DNA from 4 places in the Enterobacter adelaidei genome. Region 3 is predicted to be linked to each of the others. Evidence: predicted binding sites of a transcription regulator. Region 3 holds the regulator's gene; each other region holds the start of a gene.
The links. The regulator CRP, encoded in region 3, controls carbon source genes, mostly activating them, when cyclic AMP is high. The targets are predictions, from matches to a motif close to ATGTGANNNNNNTCACAT.
Positions count from the first base shown of each region.

Region 1: a site for CRP is predicted at 1,875-1,892, ahead of bhsA (multiple stress resistance protein BhsA). Genes of this name have one in related genera too.
Region 2: a site for CRP is predicted at 1,952-1,969, ahead of epd (erythrose-4-phosphate dehydrogenase). Genes of this name have one in related genera too.
Region 4: a site for CRP is predicted at 1,807-1,824, ahead of ldtB (L,D-transpeptidase). Genes of this name have one in related genera too.

Region 1 covers NZ_CP154353.1:1,778,434-1,781,593, reverse strand. The annotation lists gene mfd (transcription-repair coupling factor) at 1-365, shown strand, start outside; gene AAHF05_RS08720 (L,D-transpeptidase family protein) at 503-1,468, shown strand; gene bhsA (multiple stress resistance protein BhsA) at 1,546-1,803, opposite strand; gene AAHF05_RS08710 (TetR/AcrR family transcriptional regulator) at 2,048-2,683, shown strand; gene AAHF05_RS08705 (glycine zipper 2TM domain-containing protein) at 2,744-3,160, opposite strand, start outside.
Region 2 covers NZ_CP154353.1:3,835,172-3,838,331, forward strand. The annotation lists gene pgk (phosphoglycerate kinase) at 1-688, opposite strand, end outside; gene epd (erythrose-4-phosphate dehydrogenase) at 738-1,757, opposite strand; gene tkt (transketolase) at 2,083-3,160, opposite strand, start outside.
Region 3 covers NZ_CP154353.1:4,249,524-4,252,683, forward strand. The annotation lists gene AAHF05_RS20745 (phosphoribulokinase) at 1-75, shown strand, start outside; gene AAHF05_RS20750 (OsmC family protein) at 142-546, opposite strand; gene crp (cAMP-activated global transcriptional regulator CRP) at 858-1,490, shown strand; gene AAHF05_RS20760 (YccS/YhfK family putative transporter) at 1,548-3,160, shown strand, end outside.
Region 4 covers NZ_CP154353.1:1,378,333-1,381,492, reverse strand. The annotation lists gene AAHF05_RS06695 (glycoside hydrolase family 31 protein) at 1-23, shown strand, start outside; gene AAHF05_RS06690 (ABC-F family ATPase) at 106-1,701, opposite strand; gene ldtB (L,D-transpeptidase) at 1,924-2,844, shown strand; gene AAHF05_RS06680 (glycosyltransferase) at 3,088-3,160, shown strand, end outside.

The sequences.
Region 1 (3,160 bases), 2.2 Mb from region 3:
AACGCATCGCCAGTGCGAAGAGTGAGAACGAACTGGAAGAGATTAAGGTTGAGCTGATCGACCGCTTCGGCCTGCTGCCAGACCCTGCGAGAAATCTGCTGGATATCGCACGCCTGCGTCAGCAGGCACAGAAGCTCGGTATTCGGAAGCTCGAAGGGAATGAAAAAGGTGGCGTGATTGAATTTGCCGAGAAGAACCACGTCAACCCGATGTGGCTGATCGGTCTGCTGCAAAAGCAGCCGCAACATTTCCGTCTTGATGGTCCAACGCGCCTGAAATTTACCCAGGAGCTAACGGAACGCAAAACCCGCATGGATTGGGTGCGTCACTTTATGCGTCAACTGGAAGAGAACGCGATCGCTTAACCCATTCTCCCCCTCTAGCGGGGGGAGAATTTACAAACACTTTGCACTTCACCCGATCTTCCCGACACACCCATTCGCCATAATTATCATTAACGCCTTATAAAACAATAACCTTAATATTTATATGGATTATGGTAATGATGACCTCTTCGCGTTTTACTCGCTGGATAACATTGTTTGCGCTGGCAGCCACCGTCGCGGTTGCGCTTCCTGCCCGTGCAAACACCTGGCCACTTCCACCACCGGGCAGCAAGGTCGTGGGGGAAAACCGCTTTCATGTGGTTGAAAACAATGGTGGCTCGCTGGAAGCGATTGCCAAAAAATATAACGTCGGTTTCCTGGCCCTGCTGCAGGCGAACCCCGGTGTAGACCCTTATGTACCGCGTGCGGGCAGCGTACTGACCATTCCGTTACAAACAATCCTGCCGGACGCCCCGCGCGAGGGGATCGTCATAAATCTGGCAGAATTACGTCTCTATTATTACCCACCGGGTAAGAATGAAGTCACCGTGTACCCTATCGGTATTGGTCAGTTGGGCGGCGACACCCTGACGCCAACGATGGTTACCACCGTATCAGATAAGCGCGCTAACCCAACCTGGACACCAACGGCTAACATCCGTGCCCGTTATAAAGCACAGGGCATCGACCTTCCGGTCGTTGTTCCTGCGGGGCCAGACAACCCAATGGGTCACCACGCGATTCGCCTGGCGGCTTACGGTGGTGTCTATCTGTTGCATGGAACGAATGCAGACTTTGGCATCGGCATGCGCGTCAGCTCCGGCTGTATTCGTCTGCGTGATGACGATATCAAGACGCTTTTCAACGTCATCACACCGGGAACCAAGGTGAATATTATCAATACGCCGATTAAAGTCTCGGAAGAGCCGGGTGGCGTGCGACTGGTAGAAATTCACCAGCCATTATCGAAAAACATCGGCGATGACCCGCAGACATTGCCCATTAACCTGAATGCCGCAATGGTAAGTTTTAAAACGAATACCAGCACCGATGGCGTAGTCATGGAGCGCGCAATGGAGACCCGGTCGGGAATGCCAACCGATGTCACCCGACATCACAACGTCGCTTCACAGGCGATGTAAACGCACAGATAAGAAAAACGCCCTGCTCATGCAGGGCGTTTTTTATTGCAGTGGCATAAATGAGGGTTCAGCCGGGCTTATTTGTAGATAACAGCAGTGCCGTGCAGCGTGTTAGGACCGGTAACAGAGGTGATGCGGTAAGATTTTGCACCCATCTCTTGTGCTTTTTGCGCCAGCTGATCTTCCAGGGAGCCCAGGTTAGTACCGGCAGACGCAGAGATAGTGCCAACTTTATGCTGATCTACAGGGGTGGATTGCACCTGTACAGCTGCAAAGCTTGCGAATGAAAGTGAACTCAAGACTGCGGCAGCGATGAGGGTTTTTACGTTTTTCATGATGTTTACCTTTAGCAGATGAATTTGGAGGTCGTTAATCATTTAGTTAACGATCGATAGGTAAATGATAAATGTGATCCAGGTCACGCGTCAACATAATTTTATAACGAGCATTAACTTATTTTTAAAGTCGTTATTTTTCATACGCATATGATTAATTTATTTTTAAGCATTCTGCACTGGTGGTGGGTTGCGTTTATTTTTATAATGGTCATTCACCAAACCAACAGAGGACCAACGGCAAATGACAACCGATGTCACGAGTTGTGCGAAGAAAAGCCGTGGCCGACCAAAAGTGTTTGACAGGGATGCAGCGCTTGATAAGGCCATGACTCTCTTCTGGCAACATGGGTATGAAGCTACTTCGCTTTCCGATCTGGTAGAAGCTACCGGAGCCAAAGCGCCGACGCTGTATGCCGAATTTACCAATAAAGAGGGGCTGTTCAGGGCAGTGCTGGACAGATACATTTCGCGCTTTGCAGCGAAGCACGAAGCCCAACTTTTTTGTGAAGAGAAAAGCGTTGAACAGGCGCTACGGGACTTTTTCACTAGCGTCGCCACTTGCTTCACCAGTAAAGATACGCCTGCGGGCTGCTTTATGATTAACACCTCTGCCACCCTTGCGGCGTCCTCTAAAGAGATCGCTAAAACGGTGAAGTCGCGTCATGCCATGCAGGAGGAGACGCTAAGTGCGTTTCTGGCACAGCGTCAGCAGCGTGGTGAAATTCCCGCGCATTGCAATCCTCAGATACTGGCGCAATACCTGAGCTGTATTTTGCAGGGGATGTCGATAAGCGCACGTGAAGGCGCAACGCTGGAAAAACTGCAGAGTATTACCGACACCACCCTACGACTGTGGCCTGAACTACTCAAAATCTGAAGCAAAAAAAAAGCTCCTCAGCCTGAGCGCATGAGGAGCTAAATTCAGAGAACATCTTTTTTACACTTTGTTATTCAGAACCAGCTGACCATTTCCATCCAGTGGAATTTGTGTGCCAGGATCTTTATCCATGCGGATTTTGCCCTGCTGATCGCCAATTTTGTACGTCACGTCATAACCCAGCATTTTTTCCGACTTGTCATAGACGGTTTTGCAGCGTTGCTGAGTCGTAGTGTAGGTATCATTATCCTGCATCGCACCCTGCACCTGGTTACCGGCATAGCCGCCGCCCAGCGCGCCGACCACGGTCGCCACATCTTTACCCCGACCACCACCAAACTGGTGACCAATCACGCCCCCCGCTACCGCACCCAGAACAGAACCGGCAATGCGGTTTTCATCCTGTACCGGACGACGGTGCGTCACGGAGACGTTGCGGCACTCCTGACGAGGGGTTTTCACGGTTTCTTTAATCGG
Region 2 (3,160 bases), 410 kb from region 3:
CCACGTTGTGGCCTTGAGCGGCAACGAAGGTGTTCGCGATACCACCGCCAACGATCAGCTGGTCAGCAATTTTAGACAGTGAGTCCAGAACGGTCAGTTTGGTAGAAACTTTAGAACCACCAACAATAGCAACCATTGGACGAGCAGGTTCTTTCAGTGCTTTACCCAGCGCTTCCAGTTCGTCAGCCAGCAGAGGACCTGCACAGGCTACGTCTGCGAATTTACCGATACCGTGGGTAGAAGCCTGCGCACGGTGAGCAGTACCGAAGGCATCCATTACGAATACGTCGCACAGCGCAGCGTATTTTTTGGACAGTGCTTCGTCGTCTTTCTTCTCGCCTTTGTTGAAGCGAACGTTTTCCAGAACAACCAGCTCACCGGCAGCAACTTCAACGCCGTCCAGGTAATCTTTCACCAGGCGAACCGGGTTGGACAGTTTGTCTTTCAGGTAATTAACAACTGGCAGCAGAGAGAACTCTTCGTTGTACTCGCCTTCGGTTGGACGACCCAGGTGGGAGGTTACCATCACTTTAGCGCCCTGCTTCAGAGCCAGTTCGATGGTTGGCAAAGATGCACGGATACGCGCGTCGCTGGTCACTTTACCCTCTTTAACCGGTACGTTCAGATCAGCACGGATGAAAACGCGTTTACCAGCCAGATCCAGATCGGTCATCTTAATTACAGACATGGTGAATCCTCTCGTTGATTCTTAAAGTTTTGCAGACGCACGATGCGTCTTACCTGAAACCTTGAGCGGCCATTGCTAACGTAGTGTCGAGCATTCGGTTAGCAAAGCCCCATTCGTTATCACACCAGACCAGCGTCTTGATAAGGTGTGCGCCACTGACGCGCGTTTGAGTGCCATCAACGATGGCGCTGTGCGGGTCGTGGTTAAAATCTACTGAGACCAACGGCAATTCCGTATAGTCAACTATACCATGAAATGCACCCTGTGCCGCTTTTTGCAGCAACATGTTGACTTCACAGGCTTTTACCGGTTTTTTCACCGTCACACTAAGGTCAATTGCAGTGACGTTAATCGTCGGAACGCGCACGGCAATCGCTTCAAAACGGTCATTAAACTGCGGGAAAATACGTGTGATCCCTGCTGCCAGTTTTGTGTCCACCGGAATGATTGACTGGCTCGCCGCGCGAGTGCGTCGTAAGTCCGGATGGTAGGCGTCGATCACCTGCTGGTCATGCATGGCGGAGTGAATCGTGGTCACAGTACCGGATTCAATGCCATATGCATCGTCTAACAGTTTAATGACCGGAATAATGCAGTTAGTGGTACAGGAGGCGTTGGAGACAATGCGATGTTCAGCTTGCAGCTCATGCTGGTTGACGCCAAACACGACGGTCGCGTCGAGATCGTTGCTGCCGGGATGAGAGAACAGGACTTTTTTCGCACCTGCTGCCAGATGGGCTTCGCCATGTTCGCGGTTGCCATACACGCCGGTACAGTCAAGCACCACATCCACACCCAATTCACGCCAGGGTAGCCCGGTAATGCTGTTCTCATGCAGCACACGAATAGCGTCATCACCTACAAAAAGCTGATCTCTTTCCTGGCGCACATCCCAGGCAAAGCGTCCGTGGCTGGTGTCATATTTCAACAAATGCGCCATGCCCGTAGCATCCGCCAGTTCATTGATTGCCACCACGGTCATTTCCGCCCGACGTCCGGATTCATACAAAGCACGAACCACATTACGTCCGATGCGACCGAAGCCATTAATCGCTACGCGTACGGTCATAGATCTCCTGCAAAGCTATCCCTGGGTTTGAGGTGGCTGAAAGAGTAATCCAGCTACGCCCGAAGGGGAATCCTTGCTGTCACAAACTGCGATTGATTGGTCAATTGTCGAACATTTAATCGACTGAAACGCTTCAGCAAGAATAAGCGAATCGGGGAATAAAAGGAATGTCTGTCCAGATGAATAAGCGAGCTATATGACTTGCGTCACATTTTAGGTGGAATAATGACAACAAAAAAGCCGGGTGGCGCGCTAACGCTAACCCGGCCTACTTTCGAGCCATTTGTAGGCCCGGTTAGCGTAGCGCCACCGGGCAAAACGGCGATTACAGCAGTTCTTTCGCTTTCGCTACAACGTTCTCAACGGTGAAACCGAACTCTTCGAACAGCAGCTCTGCCGGTGCGGACTCACCGAAGGTGGTCATACCGACGATTGCGCCATTCAGGCCCACATATTTGAACCAGTAGTCAGCAATACCCGCTTCCACCGCCACACGAGCAGTAACCGCTTTAGGCAGTACGGACTCGCGGTATGCAGCATCCTGCTTGTCGAACGCATCGGTAGACGGCATGGAGACCACACGCGCTTTAACGCCTTCGGCAGACAGTTTGTCCCATGCCGCAACAGCCAGCTCAACTTCAGAACCGGTAGCGATGAAGATCAGTTCAGGCTGACCTGCACAATCTTTCAGCACATAACCACCGCGAGCAATGTTCGCCAGCTGCTCTGGGGTACGATCCTGCTGTGCCAGGTTCTGGCGGGAGAGGATCAGTGCGGTTGGGCCATCCTGACGCTCAACACCGTATTTCCACGCCACTGCGGATTCAACCTGGTCACATGGACGCCATGTGCTCATGTTCGGAGTCACACGCAGAGAAGCCACCTGCTCTACCGGCTGGTGAGTTGGACCATCTTCGCCCAGACCGATGGAGTCGTGGGTGTAGACCATCACCTGACGCTGTTTCATCAGCGCAGCCATACGTACGGCGTTACGTGCGTACTCTACGAACATCAGGAAGGTGGAGGTATACGGCAGGAAACCACCGTGCAGGGAGATACCGTTAGCAATTGCCGTCATACCGAATTCACGTACACCATAATGGATGTAGTTACCGGCAGTATCTTCATTGATCGCTTTAGAACCGGACCACAGGGTCAGGTTAGAAGGCGCCAGGTCAGCAGAACCGCCCAGGAATTCAGGCAACAGTGGGCCAAATGCTTCAATCGCATTTTGAGACGCTTTACGGCTGGCAATTTTAGATGGGTTCGCCTGCAGCTTAGCGATGAACTCGTTCGCTTTCGCATCGAAGTCAGACGGCATATCGCCTTTCATGCGACGGGTGAACTCAGCAGCTTCCTGTGGGAAGGCTTTAGCATACGCAGCGAACTTCTCGTTCCATGCG
Region 3 (3,160 bases):
AAAATGGGGCTGGCGATGGAGCTCATCATGACGCCGCTGGTACAGCGGTTGATGGAAGGGAAGCAGATCGCGTGATCATATTCCCTCTCCCGGTGGGAGAGGGTTAGGGTGAGGGCATCAACACGCACGATGCCCCATCAATCACGCCTCGATCACTTCATACGAATGTGTGATTTTTACTGCTTTCTCCAGCATTAACGCCACAGAGCAGTATTTCTCCGCAGACAGGTCCACCGCGCGTGAAACGGCCGCGTCTTTCAGTTCTTTACCGGTGACTACAAAGTGCAGGTTAATATGGGTGAACAGGCGTGGTGCCTCTTCACGGCGTTCCGACGTGAGTTTAACTTCGCAATCCGTTACATCATGACGGCCTTTTTGCAGAATCGAGACCACATCAATCGCGCTGCATCCACCGGCAGCCATCAATACCATCTCCATCGGGCTTGGTGCTTTATCGCCGGAGTTACCATCCATCAAAACCTGGTGCCCTGAAGCGGACTCGCCCAGGAACGTTAAACCTTCAACCCATTTCACGCGCGCTTGCATATTCATTAACTCCAACGTTGCATTTTTGGTGACAGATTACGCGTGCGTTACATTTCTCGCAATGGAAGGCGACCTGCATCATGCTGAAGCGAGACACCAGGAGACACGCGGCGAAAGCTATGCTAAAACACTCAGGATGCTACAGTAATACATTGACGTTACACATGTATGCAGAGGACATCAAACTTTACTGGCTGCGAAACGTTACGATAGCCGACTTCCCAGGGTATGGGTAAGAATTCGATTGCAACCCCAGAGTCCGGATGCATCTGATGACTCTGGTGACAGCTTATAACAGAGGATAACAGCGCATGGTGCTTGGCAAACCGCAAACAGACCCGACTCTCGAATGGTTCTTGTCTCATTGCCACATTCATAAGTACCCATCGAAGAGCACGCTGATTCACCAGGGTGAAAAAGCGGAAACGTTGTATTACATCGTAAAAGGCTCGGTGGCAGTGCTGATCAAAGATGAAGAAGGGAAAGAGATGATCCTTTCTTATCTGAACCAGGGCGATTTCATCGGTGAACTGGGCCTGTTTGAAGAAGGCCAGGAACGTAGTGCCTGGGTTCGTGCAAAGACAGCATGTGAAGTGGCTGAAATTTCTTACAAGAAATTCCGTCAGTTGATTCAGGTTAACCCTGATATCCTGATGCGTCTTTCTTCCCAGATGGCTCGCCGTCTGCAGGTTACATCTGAGAAAGTGGGTAACCTCGCCTTCCTGGACGTTACCGGTCGTATCGCGCAGACTCTGCTTAACCTGGCAAAACAACCTGATGCGATGACCCACCCTGACGGCATGCAGATTAAAATTACCCGTCAGGAGATCGGCCAGATCGTCGGCTGCTCCCGTGAAACAGTGGGCCGTATTCTGAAAATGCTGGAAGATCAGAACCTGATCTCCGCCCACGGTAAAACCATCGTGGTCTACGGAACGCGTTAATTCCACTCAAACGGCGTGCCATCGCAAGGTGTCACGCCGTTTTTGTCTCTCTTCCCCATGTGGCGTAGGCTGATTTATCACCCGGAAGTTAACTATGCACTGCGACAAACGCTGGTGTTGTGTCTTCCTGTAGCCATCGGCCTGATCCTCGGACATCTTCAGCAAGGTCTGCTGTTTTCTCTCGTGCCCGCCTGCTGCAACATTGCTGGCCTGGACACACCGCATAAGCGCTTTTTTAAACGTCTGATTATTGGCGGCTCGCTGTTTGCTGGCTGTAGCCTCGCCGTGCAGCTCTTACTCGCCCGCGATATTCCGCTGCCGTTAATCCTGACCGTGCTGGCGATGACGCTCGGCGTCACCGCCGAAATCAGTTCCCTTCATGCGCGCCTGCTTCCCGCCTCACTGATAGCGGCCATCTTCACGCTGAGCCTCGCGGGTAACATGCCGGTGTGGGAGCCGCTACTGATCTACGCCCTGGGTACGCTGTGGTATGGGCTGTTTAACTGGTTCTGGCTGTGGCGGGAACAGCCCCTGCGTGAATCATTGAGCCTGCTCTATGTGCAACTTGCGGATTACTGCGAGGCCAAATACACCCTGCTCACCCAGCATACCGATCCGGAAAAATCGTTACCGCCGCTGCTGACGCGCCAGCAAAAGGTGGTGGATCTGATAAGCCAGTGTTATCAGCAACTACACATGCTCGCCGCCAACAAGAATCACGAATACAAACGGCTGCTGCGTATCTTCCAGGTGGGGCTGGATCTGCAAGAACATATCTCCGTGAGCCTGCATCATCCTCAGGAGGTGCAAAATCTGGTCGAGCGCAGCCATGCCGAAGCGGTGATCCGCTGGAATGCGCAAACCGTCTCTGCGCGTCTGCGGGTGCTGGCTGATGACATTTTATATCACCGCTATCCCACGCGTTTTAACATGGACAAACAACTCGGCGCGCTGGAGAAAATCGCCCGCCAGCATGAGGACAACCCGGTGGGCCAGTTTGCCGCCTGGCATTTCAGCCGTATCGCCCGCGTGTTGCGCACCCAACGCCCGCTTTATCCCCGCGATCTCATGGCGGATAAACAAAAACGTCTGCCGTTATTGCCGGCGCTCAGAAGCTATCTGTCTCTTAAATCGTCCGCTCTGCGCAACGCCGCACGGATTAGCGTCATGCTCAGTACCGCCAGCCTGATGGGCATGGCGCTGCATCTACCTAAACCCTACTGGATCTTAATGACCGTGCTGTTTGTCACCCAGAACGGCTATGGCGCCACGCGCGTGCGTATACTGCACCGGGCGGGCGGAACGATGGCCGGGCTGATTATTGCGGGCGTCACGCTGCACTTTCACGTGCCGGAAGGTTATACCCTGGCGGGAATGCTGATAATTACGCTAGTGAGCTACCTGATTATCCGCAAAAACTATGGCTGGGCGATGGTGGGCTTTACGGTAACGGCGGTATACACCCTGCAACTGCTCACGCTCAATGGCGAACAATTTATTGTCGCCAGACTGATCGATACCCTGATTGGCTGTCTGATTGCCTTTGGCGGCATGGTCTGGCTGTGGCCGCAATGGCAAAGCGGACTGTTGCGCCAGAACGCCCATGACGCGCTGGAGGCCGACCAGCAGGCCATTCGTCTGATCCTGAGCGACGATCCGCAACCCTCCCC
Region 4 (3,160 bases), 1.8 Mb from region 3:
AAGGGGGTGAGTGGGTGCTTTGAGCATTGCCGGGTGGCGGCTTCGCCTTACCCGGCCTACAAACTGACTCGTAGGCCCGGTAAGCGTAGCGCCACCGGGCTTTTTTTAGTTCTCGATACCTTTACTGCGCAGGTAATCTTCGTAATTACCGGTGAAGTCCACCACGCGCTCTGGCGTAATTTCGATCACGCGGGTCGCCAGCGAGCTGACGAATTCACGGTCGTGAGAGACGAAGATCAGGGTGCCCTGGTACATCTCCAGCGCCATGTTCAGCGATTCAATCGATTCCATATCCAGGTGGTTAGTCGGTTCGTCCATCACCAGGATATTTGGCTTTTCCATCATCAGCTTGCCAAACAGCATACGCCCTTTCTCACCACCGGAGAGCACTTTGGCTGGTTTTTTGATGTCGTCCTGGCTGAACAGCAGACGCCCCAGAATACTGCGTACAGCCTGCTCGTCGTCGCCTTCCTGCTTCCACTGGCTCATCCAGTCAAAGACGGTCAGGTCGTTTTCGAACTCGTATTCGTGATCCTGCGCGTAATAACCAATCTGCGCATTTTCAGACCACTTCACGGTGCCATTGTCCGGCTGCAGTTCGCCGACCAGGGTTTTGAGCATGGTGGATTTACCCACGCCGTTGGCACCGAGGATGGCAATTTTCTCACCCACTTCCAGCAGTAAATTGAAGTTTTTGAACAGCGGACCTTCATCGAAACCTTTGGTAAGGGCTTCCACTTCCAGCGCGTTACGGAACAGTTTCTTATCCTGCTCGAAACGAATGAACGGGTTCTGACGGCTGGACGCTTTGACTTCTTCCAGCTTGATTTTATCGATCTGGCGCGCACGCGAGGTCGCCTGACGGGATTTAGAGGCGTTAGCGCTAAAGCGGCTGACGAAGGACTGCAGGTCAGCAATTTGCGCTTTCTTCTTGGCGTTATCGGCCAGCAGACGTTCACGCGCCTGGGTTGCAGCCGTCATGTATTCATCGTAGTTGCCCGGATAAACGCGCAGCTCGCCGTAATCCAGATCCGCCATGTGCGTACACACCATATTCAGGAAGTGACGGTCGTGCGAAATGATGATCATGGTGCTGTCGCGATCGTTCAGCGTCTGCTCAAGCCAGCGGATGGTATCGATGTCCAGGTTGTTCGTCGGTTCATCGAGCAACAGGATGTCCGGGTTGGAGAACAGGGCCTGCGCCAGCAGCACACGCAGTTTCCAGCCTGGCGCGACTTCGCTCATCGGGCCGTAGTGTTGTTCTACCGGAATGCCAACGCCCAGCAGCAGTTCACCTGCACGCGCTTCCGCAGAATAACCGTCCATCTCACCGTGTTGCGTTTCCAGTTCGGCCACTTTATAGCCGTCTTCTTCGCTCATCTCGGCCAGCGCGTAAATACGATCGCGCTCTTGTTTTACTTCCCACAGCTCCGCGTGTCCCATGATCACCGTGTCGAGCACGGTGAATTCTTCGAAGGCGAACTGATCCTGACGCAGCTTACCGATACGCTCGTTGGGATCGAGCGATACGTTGCCGAGCGTCGGCTCCAGGTCACCGCCGAGGATCTTCATAAAGGTGGATTTACCGCTACCGTTGGCACCAATCAGGCCGTAACGGTTGCCGCCGCCAAATTTGACGGAAATGTTTTCGAACAGCGGCTTACTGCCAAACTGCATAGTGACGTTGCTGGTAACTAACACGGGGAGATTCCTGCGAAAAGTGTGATAAACACGGCATTATGCCACAATTCCGAATTGAGATCCCGCGTTGCAACCATCCACTAAACTTTAACAAAATCGAAAAAAATGTGATTTCGTACACATCTGAATTCCCAGTGAGCGGGAATGCACATATAATGCGCTCCCATCACAGATTCAGACTTATCAACTCATCGCCAGAATGGCTTAGATACCTCGCACAACATGAACATGAAATTAACAGCGCTTTTTGCGGCGGCGTTAGCCGTAGTAGGTTTTTGTAAGACCGCGTCTGCGGTGACGTATCCCCTGCCAACAGACGGTAGCCGTCTGGTAGGCCAGAACCAGGTGGTGACGGTACCAGAAGGTAACTCTCAGCCACTGGAGTATTTCGCTGCACAGTACCAGCTGGGCCTGTCTAACATGCTGGAAGCGAACCCGGGCGTTGACCCGTATCTGCCGAAAGCGGGTACCGTGCTGAATATTCCACAGCAGCTGATCCTGCCGGATACCGTTCACGAAGGTATCGTCATTAACAGCGCGGAAATGCGTCTGTATTACTACCCGAAAGGCACCAACACCGTTATTGTGCTGCCAATCGGTATCGGCCAGTTGGGCAAAGACACGCCAATGAACTGGACGACCAAAGTTGAGCGTAAGAAAGCAGGCCCAACCTGGACGCCGACGGCCAAAATGCACGCGGAATACATCGCTGCGGGCGAACCGCTGCCAGCCGTTGTACCGGCAGGCCCGGATAACCCGATGGGTCTATACGCGCTGTACATTGGCCGTCTGTATGCGATCCACGGTACCAACGCTAACTTCGGTATTGGCCTGCGCGTTAGCCACGGTTGTGTGCGCCTGCGTAACGAAGACATCAAATTCTTGTTCGAAAACGTACCTGTCGGCACGCGAGTGCAGTTCATCAACGAACCGGTGAAAGCCACGTCTGAGCCTGATGGCAGCCGTTACATTGAAGTGCACAACCCGCTGTCCACCAGCGAAGATCAGATCAACAATAACGAAATCGTCCCTGTTACGCTGAACAGCGCAGTGCAGTCAGTGACCTCTCAACCGGACGTAGAGACAACGATTGTTGACCAGGCCGTGCAGAACCGCTCCGGTATGCCGGTGCGTTTGAACTAATCAACCTGCTCCACATAAGTCTCTTAAAAAGACCCCGAATTATCGGGGTCTTTTTGCTTTCCAAAACCTAACACTCTCATCATGTCTTAATAGCAATTTTGCCATAAGTCCCATTCTTGCCATTTTCTGCTAACCCGGCGGGGTTACATCCGCCCCTCTAAATGTTATGATGCGCGTACTTGTAAAATCAGTTTAATCTGTATTTATCAGGTTTTTTTTATTTCCTGGAGCCCGCTCAGTTTGATGATCAGTATTAACTTAACAACGACAAAATCGCGTCTTTATCTCTGTTCGCAAACAGTGTGGTCACTGGCGA